2 regions of the Massilia sp. NP310 genome follow, and region 2 is predicted to be linked to the other one. Evidence: predicted binding sites of a transcription regulator. Region 2 holds the regulator's gene; the other holds the start of a gene.

Region 1 (4,419 bases), 2.7 Mb from region 2:
CCGGTGGCGCTCGGCCCGTTCCTGGAAGAGTTGAAGGCCGAATTCTGCGAAATCCACGGCCTGGCCGGTGATATAGTCTATATAGGCGATCCGGGCGGCAGCGCGGTGCGCTTCGATCCGCTGCACCTGCACGAGGTCTTGCTCAACCTGCTGAACAACGCGGTGCGCTACGCCAGCCGCCAGCCGGCCAGCATCCGCATCTTCCCGGCGCGCGACGCCGCCGGCCGGCGCGAGCTACACGTGCAGGACGACGGCCCCGGCATCACGCCTGAAGTGCGCGACCACCTGTTCGAGCCCTTCTATACTACGTCGAGCAAGGGAACCGGCCTGGGACTCTACCTGGCGCGCGAACTGTGCCTGAACAACGATGCGAAACTCGATTATGAATACCGGTTCGACCCGTCCGCGCTGGGACCGCGCAAGGCCAGCGGCCGCTTTGTCATCACTTTCGCGCTGGAGTAAGCCATGAGCGCGCCCCGCATCCTGGTGCTCGACGACGAAGCCGACCTGCGCGAGCTGCTCGAGATCACCCTGCTCAAGATGGGCCTGGACGTCGACAGCGCCGCCACGTTGCGCCAGGCACGTGCCTTGTTCGAGGAACACGACTACGCGCTGGTGCTCACCGATATGCGCCTGCCGGACGGCCTGGGGCTGGAACTGGTGCGCGAGATCGCCGCCTCGGGCAAGGGCACGCCGGTCGCCGTGATCACCGCCTACGGCAGCGCCGAGAACGCGGTGGTGGCGCTCAAGGCCGGCGCCTTCGACTACATCGCCAAGCCGGTGGCGCTCGACGCGCTGCGCGTGATGGTGCGCTCGGCCCTGAAACTGTCGGAAGGGGGCGCCGCGGCGCCTGACGGTGGAGCGATTGCTTCGCGCATGATCGGCCATTCCGCGGCGATGCAGTCGCTGCGGGCGCAGATCGCGCGCCTGGCGCGCTCGATGGCGCCGATCTCGATCACCGGCGAATCCGGCAGCGGCAAGGAGCTGGCGGCGCGCGAGATCCACGCCCAGAGCTCGCGTGCAGGTAAACCCTTCGTGGCGGTGAACTGCGGCGCGATCCCCGAAACCCTGATGGAGGCCGAGTTCTTCGGCTACCGCAAGGGCGCCTTCACCGGCGCGGCCGAGGAGCGCGACGGCTTCTTCCAGGCCGCCAACGGCGGCACCCTGATGCTCGACGAAGTGGCCGACTTGCCGCTGGCGATGCAGGTCAAGCTGCTGCGCGCGATCCAGGAGCGGCGCGTGCGCAAGATCGGCGCCACCAGCGAGGAGCCGGTCGACGTGCGCATCATCAGCGCCACCCACCAGGACCTGGCGCGCTGCGTCGAGACGGGCAAGTTCAGGCAAGACCTGTTCTACCGCCTGAACGTGATCGAGCTGGCGCTGCCGCCGCTGCGCGAGCGGCTGGACGACCTGGCCCTGCTGGCGAACGGCATCCTGGACCGGCTGGCCGGACCGGGGCAGGCGTCGCTGGGGCCGGGCGTGCTGGAGGCATTGAAGGCGTATTCCTTCCCCGGCAATGTGCGCGAGCTGGAGAACGTGCTGGAGCGGGCGCTGGCATTCGCCAACGATGGCGTGATCCAGGTCGGGGACTTGTCGCTCAAGGCGGCGCGGCCGGTGGAAGGGGGGCGGGGCGAGACGGCCACACCCGTCGCCGCACCGGCGCCGGTGTTGGCGACCCCTGCCACCGATCCTGCGCCGCCGCCTGAACCCAGGCCTGTGCCTGCCCCGGTCGCGCTTGGCCCCGCCGAACTGCCGAGCAACCTGCCGGAGTATCTCGAGCAGGTCGAACGCGACATCATCGGCCGCGCGCTGCAGCAGACCCAGTTCAACCGCACCCAGGCGGCGAGCCTGCTGGGCATCAGCGTGCGCCAGCTGCGTTATCAAATGCAGAAACTGGACATCAGCGCGCCGGACGATTGACGACATTCGCAGGGTTGGTGGCTCTGCCGCCGACGCGTGCAACGGGCGCCAACGATCACCGCGTCGGCAGGATCTGCCGACCCTAGCGATCGCCTCCAGTCACCTGTCCATGTTACTTTGTGGTAATTATTTTGGTGCATAATGCGCTGTGGCGGAGCATGCGCGCCTCATTTTGATTCCTGCGTAATTTGCTCATTTGGCGCAGATTTTTCTGATGTTAGTGCTTGCTCACCGTGTGCTCCCCTTCTTTTGTACGACGCTGAAATGTCAAGACTGCGCACGCCAAAAAACAAAAAAAATGACCATTTATTAGCTTGCCTCGATCGCAAGCGAGGTACTACAATTAGTCTCATATCAAAGCTTGGCACTAGATGTAGTGGTAGCAGACCGAACGGTACTAGCATTTTGGCCAGCTGAGAGTTGTCCGCACGTTGTCCACAAGTTGCCCACAAATTGCCCACACATTTGTTCAGCGACTTGTCTATTAAGCATCTGCTGACAAGCTTTATTTACATATTCTTAACCCTGCTTCTCTGGTTTGCCAGCATCGGCCACCGGCTGGCGGGGATTTGTTTTGCTTTTAATTTTGTTGACGGACCGCGGCGCCATCCGCCACCCGGTTCTCATGTACAAAGGCGGTCCGCCGCTCATCCTGGAGGCTCAATGCAAACAGCACAGAACATCTCGATCAACCAACACGTCACCCCAGGATCGGCGTCGACCAGCCCAACCCCGGCCGAGATCGTCGCGCGCGGCGATTACCGCGTCATCCGCCGCAACGGCGCCGTCGTCGCTTTCGAGCCGAACAAGATCTCGGTCGCGATGACCAAGGCCTTCCTGGCCGTGGCCGGCGGCCAGGGCGCGGTCTCGGCGCGCATCCGCGAACTGGTGGAACAGCTGACCGGCAACGTGGTGGCCGCGCTGGTGCGCCGTCAGCCGAACGGCGGCACCTTCCACATCGAAGACGTGCAGGACCAGGTCGAGCTGTCGCTGATGCGTTCGGGCGAACACGACGTGGCGCGTGAATACGTGCTGTACCGCGCCAAGCGCATGGACGAGCGCCGCGCGGCCAAGGAAGCCGCTGGCGGCGCGCCGGTCGCCGCGCCGCAGATCCACGTGGTCGACGGCGGCGAACGCCGCCTGCTGGACATCAACGACGTCCACGCCCTCGTGAACGCCGCCTGCTCGGGTCTGGAAAAGCACGTCGACGCCGACGCGATCGTCGCCGAGACCCTGAAGAACCTGTACGACGGCGTGCCGGTCGAAGAGCTGTACAAGTCCGCCATCCTGGCCGCCCGCGCGCTGATGGAAAAAGACCCGGCCTACAGCCAGGTGACCGCGCGCATCCTGCTGCACACCATCCGTAAAGAAGTGTTCGGTCACGAAGTGCCGCAAGCCGGCGCCGCCGCCGAATACCTGACCTACTTCCCGCAATACGTGGCGAAGGGCATCCAGGCCGAGCTGCTGGACGAAGAGCTGGGCAAGTACGACCTCGAGCGCCTGGCGAAGGCCATCGTCGCCGACCGCGACCTGCAGTTCGGCTACATCGGCCTGCAGACCCTGTACGACCGCTACTTCCTGCACGTGCGCGACGTGCGCATCGAAATGCCGCAGGCCTTCTACATGCGTGTCGCGATGGGCCTGGCACTGCGCGAAGACGACCGCGAAGCGCGCGCCATCGAGTTCTACAACCTGCTGTCGTCGTTCGACTTCATGAGCTCGACCCCGACCCTGTTCAACTCGGGCACCCGCCGCTCGCAGCTGTCGTCGTGCTACCTGACCACCGTCGGCGACGACCTGGAAGGCATCTACGACGCCATCAAGGAGAACGCGCTGCTGTCGAAGTTCGCCGGCGGCCTGGGCAACGACTGGACCCCGGTGCGCGCGCTGGGCTCGCGCATCAAGGGCACCAACGGCCGTTCGCAGGGCGTGGTCCCGTTCCTGAAAGTGGTCAACGACACCGCCGTGGCGGTGAACCAGGGCGGCAAGCGCAAGGGCGCGGTCTGCGCCTACCTGGAAACCTGGCACCTGGACATCGAAGAATTCCTGGACCTGCGCAAGAACACCGGCGACGACCGCCGCCGCACCCACGACATGAACACCGCGAACTGGATTCCCGACCTGTTCATGAAGCGCGTGATGGAAAAGGGCAGCTGGACCCTGTTCTCGCCGTCCGAGACGCCAGACCTGCACGACCTGACCGGCAAGGCCTTCGAGAAAGCCTACCTGGCCTATGAAACCAAAGCGGCCAACGGCGAAATGGCGGTCTTCAAGAAGATCGAAGCCATGGACCTGTGGCGCAAGATGCTGTCGATGCTGTTCGAAACCGGCCACCCATGGATCACCTTCAAGGACCCATGCAATATCCGTTCGCCGCAGCAGCACGTGGGCGTGGTGCACTCGTCGAACCTGTGCACCGAGATCACCCTGAACACCAGCGCCGACGAAATCGCCGTCTGCAACCTGGGCTCGGTGAACCTGCCGCAGCACATGAAGGGC
Region 2 (4,419 bases):
GATCGCGGCTGCCTGCGCCCGTGCCTACGGCCCGCCCCGGCTCCCGCCTGTCAATGCCACCAGTTGCCTGGATTACTATCGATTGGAGTTTTACATGTTTGCCAAAGACCATACGCTCGCCAATATCGACCCGGAACTGTGGGATGCAATTCAAAAAGAAAACGCTCGCCAGCAAGACCACATCGAGCTGATCGCCTCCGAGAACTACACCTCGCCGGCCGTGATGGAAGCGCAGGGCTCGCAGCTGACCAACAAGTATGCCGAAGGCTATCCGGGCAAGCGCTACTACGGCGGTTGCGAATATGTCGACGTCGCCGAGCAGCTGGCGATCGACCGCCTCAAGGAGTTGTTCGGCGCCGAAGCCGCCAACGTCCAGCCGAACTCGGGTTCGCAGGCCAACCAGGGCGTGTTCTTCGCCATGCTCAAGCCGGGCGACACCATCATGGGCATGTCGCTGGCCGAAGGCGGCCACCTGACCCATGGCATGGCGCTGAACATGTCGGGCAAATGGTTCAACGTCGTCTCGTACGGCCTGACCCCTGAAGAAGACATCGACTACGAAGCGCTCGAGAAGCAGGCGCACGAGCACAAGCCGAAGATGATCATCGCCGGCGCGTCGGCATTCGCCCTGCGCATCGATTTCGAGCGCATCGCCAAGGTGGCCAAGGACGTCGGCGCCTACTTCATGGTCGACATGGCGCACTACGCCGGCCTGATTGCCGCCGGTGAATACCCGAACCCGGTGCCGCACGCCGACTTCGTCACCTCGACCACCCACAAATCGCTGCGCGGTCCGCGCGGCGGCATCATCCTGATGAAGGCCGAGCACGAGAAGGCCATCAACTCGGCGATCTTCCCGGGCATCCAGGGCGGTCCGCTGATGCACGTGATCGCCGGCAAGGCCGTCGCGTTCAAGGAAGCGCTGTCGCCGGAGTTCAAGGAATACCAGAAACAGGTCGTCAAGAACGCGAAAGCACTTGCTGAGACGCTTATTGCACGCGGCCTGCGCATCGTGTCGGGCCGTACCGAATCGCACGTGATGCTGGTCGACCTGCGCGCCAAGGGCCTCACCGGCAAGGAAGCGGAAGCCATCCTGGGCCAGGCTCACATGACCTGCAACAAGAACGGCATCCCGAACGACCCGCAGAAGCCGTTCGTCACCTCGGGCATCCGCCTGGGCAGCCCGGCCTTCACCACCCGCGGCTTCAAGGAAGAAGACGCGGTCACCGTGGGCAACCTGATCGCCGACGTGCTGGACAACCCGCACGACGCCGCGACCATCGAGCGCGTGAAGGGCGAAGTCAAGAAGCTGACCGACAAGTACCCGGTGTACGCCCGATAAGCCCTCGCTGACCATCGCGATGTACGGGCCGGTTCGCCGGCCCGCTCAGTATCCATGTAGTACCTGCAGCCCCGGCGCCATGAAATGTCCCTTTTGCCAGCATGAAGAAACACAAGTCCTCGATACCCGCGTATCCGAGGAAGGGGACGCCATCCGGCGCCGGCGCCGCTGCGGCAAGTGCGACAAGCGCTTCACCACCTATGAGCGCATCGAGCTGTCGATGCCGATCATCGTCAAGAAGAACGGCAGCCGCACCGAGTTCGCGTCAAACAAGCTGCGCGGCAGCCTGATGCTGGCATTGCGCAAGCGTCCGGTGGCGGCCGAGGCGATCGACCGCGCCGTCGCGTCGATCGAGGAAAAGCTGCTCACCAGCGGCCGGCGCGAAGTCGAGAGCGTGTACGTCGGCGAACTCGTGATGGAAGAGCTCAAGCGGCTCGACAAGATCGCCTATATCCGCTTCGCTTCCGTCTACAAGAATTTCGAGGACCTGGATTCCTTCCAGGCGGCGCTGGCCGAAGTCGGGCATCAGCGCAAGCTCGACAACTGACGTCGTTTCCAAGTTCCGTTTATTGCCGGACGCATGCTTGCGTCGACGCATGGGCGCTTGAACCCTGCCTGATAACGTCTCTGCTCACACATCGTTAGCGGAGGATGTCATGCAGGTGCGTCTCCCCGGTAGCCCGGGCGGTTTCACCATGATCGAAGTCCTGGTGGCCTTGTTCGTGCTCGCGGTCGGCGTGGTCGGCGCCAGCGCGGCGCAGCTGGCCGCGCAGCGCACGCGCCAGCAGGCCGCACTGACCTCCGAAGCGGCGCTGCTGGCCACGTCACTGGCCGCGCGCATGCAGGCCAACGCCCAGGTGGCGAGCCTGCCGGACGGCGCCAATCCCTATGTTCCGCTCGATTACAAGGCGCTCGGCGCCGGCCCGCCGGCGGGCGGCGCCCCGTGCTTCGGCGCGGGCGCCTGCGATCCGCTGGCGCTGGCCGCCTTCGACCTGCGCGAGACGCGCCTGGCGCTGCACCGCGGCTTTCCATCGGGCCGCATCGCGGTCTGCCGCGACGACGCGCCATGGGATGACGAGCACGGCCGCTACCGCTGGGCGTGCAGCGGGGAAGCAACTGCGCCGGTGGCGATCAAGATCGGCTGGCATGGCACGCAGGACGGGCCGGGCTACGTGCTGCTGGTGGCGCGATGACGTTCTTCAACCCGCGCCGGCGCCAGGCCGGCTTGACCATTGCCGAACTGATGGTGGCGATGGCGCTCGGCCTGGCGGTGCTGCTGGCCAGCGGCTCGCTGCTGATCACCAGCGTGCGGTCGCATGCCGCCGTCATGGAAGCGTCCGAGATGGACGACAGCGGCCGCTACGCCGTGGATGCGCTGGCGCGCGCCATCCGCCTCGCGGCGCACGTCGACTGGGCGGCGCATCCGGCCTCCGATCCGGCGGCGCCGGCACGGCTGGCCGGCCTGGATGCCAGTTCACTGGAGCGCACCGGCGCCGGCATCGATGTGACCTTGCCGGACGAAGCCAATGGCAGCGACGTGCTGGCCCTGCGCTTTCCCGGCAGCGGCGCGCCGCCCAATGGCGACGGCGCCACCCTCGATTGCGCCGGCTTTCCCGTGCACCGCGACGAAGAGGGCTGGAGCATCTTTTACGTCGCGCGCAATGCCCAGGGCGATGCCGAGCTGCGTTGCAAGTACCGGGGCGCGAGCAGCTGGTCGTCCGATGCGGTGGCGGGGCGGGTCGAAGGCTTCCAGGTGCTGTACGGCCTGGATGCCGACGGCGACCGCGTGCCGGAGCGCTACGTCAATGCGACCGAGCTGGGCGCGCTCGATGCGGCGCTGGCGCCGGTCGGGGCCACGCCCGACGAACGCGCGGCCGACTTGCGCAAGCGCACGCACTGGAAGCGGGTGGCGCTGGTCCGGGTCGCGCTGCTGCTGCACGGCGCGCGCCTCGATCCGGGCGCGGATGCCGGCATCGTCTACGACTTGTTCGGGCCAGACCATGGCGCCGCATTTTCCGCTGGCGACCAGGGCACGCGGCTGGCGGGAGCGGCGCTCGACGACGCAGGCGAGCCGCGCATGCGCAAGGTCTATGGCGCGACCATCGCGTTGCCGGTGGCGCCGGATTGAACGTCATATGCGCATCCTCCACTCAGCGCCACCCCGGCGAGAAGGCGGCGTCGCGCTCCTGACCGCCCTGGTACTGATGCTGGCGGTGCTCATGACCGGCATCGCGTCCACCCGCGGCGCCTTGCAGGGCGCGCGCGCCGCCGCGCACGAACGCGACCGCCTGCTGGCGCTGCAGATGGCCGATGCCGCGCTGCTCGATGCCGAGCGCGACATCGAAGGCGGCGCCGAACCCGGTTCGGCGCGCGCCAACGCCATCGCCGGCGGCAGCGCGGACGCCTTCGTCGCCGGCTGCGGTGGCGGGCGACCCTATAACGGCTTGTGCGCCTACACGGCCAATCCCGACCAGCTATCCGAACTGCTGGCCGAAGACGAAGGCCCGGCGATCCTGTTCGGCAGCATGACGGGGCTGCGCATGCCGGACGGCGAGGGCGCGCTGGCGCTCGCGGCGCCACGCTACCTGATCGAGCTGATGCCGGCGACGCCCGACGGCCAGCTGTATCGCATCACGGCGCGCGGCGCCGGCAGCATGCCCGGCACCCATGCCGCGCTGCAGGCCTATTACCGCAAGCCGCCCGACGGTGCGCGCGGGCGGCGCGTGGGCTGGCGTGAGCTGGGCAACTGGAGCGAGGCGTTCGCGCTGCCGGCCGCCAGCGCGGCTGGCCACCCGACTGGAAAGGACAGACGATGACGAACGGCAGCAAGGGATTCACCTTGGTCGAACTGATGGCCGTGCTGGCCATCCTCGCCATCCTCGCCGCGCTAGTCTATCCTTCGTACACGCAGCAGATGGTGAAGGCGCGCCGCCTCGAGGCCCAGCTGGCGCTGCTGGACATCATGCAGCGCCAGGAGCAATACCGCGCGCTGCATCATGCCTACCTGGCGTTCTCGCTCGACGCCGAAGACGCCGACACCGGCCGGTTCCCGACCTGGACCGGCAACAGCGCAGCCG

The links. The regulator NrdR, encoded in region 2, represses ribonucleotide reductase genes. The targets are predictions, from matches to a motif close to CACNANATNTNGTG.
Region 1: a site for NrdR is predicted at 2,286-2,299, ahead of KY496_RS15145 (ribonucleoside-diphosphate reductase subunit alpha). Genes of this name have one in related genera too.

What each region holds. Positions count from the first base shown of each region.
Region 1 covers NZ_CP080379.1:3,451,613-3,456,031, reverse strand. Annotated here, with positions in the region: gene KY496_RS15155 (nitrogen regulation protein NR(II)) at 1-462, shown strand, start outside; gene KY496_RS15150 (sigma-54 dependent transcriptional regulator) at 466-1,920, shown strand; gene KY496_RS15145 (ribonucleoside-diphosphate reductase subunit alpha) at 2,584-4,419, shown strand, end outside.
Region 2 covers NZ_CP080379.1:113,074-117,492, forward strand. Annotated here, with positions in the region: gene glyA (serine hydroxymethyltransferase) at 95-1,342, shown strand; gene nrdR (transcriptional regulator NrdR) at 1,422-1,889, shown strand; gene pilV (type IV pilus modification protein PilV) at 1,999-2,535, shown strand; gene KY496_RS00530 (PilW family protein) at 2,532-3,470, shown strand; gene KY496_RS00535 (hypothetical protein) at 3,478-4,158, shown strand; gene KY496_RS00540 (type IV pilin protein) at 4,155-4,419, shown strand, end outside.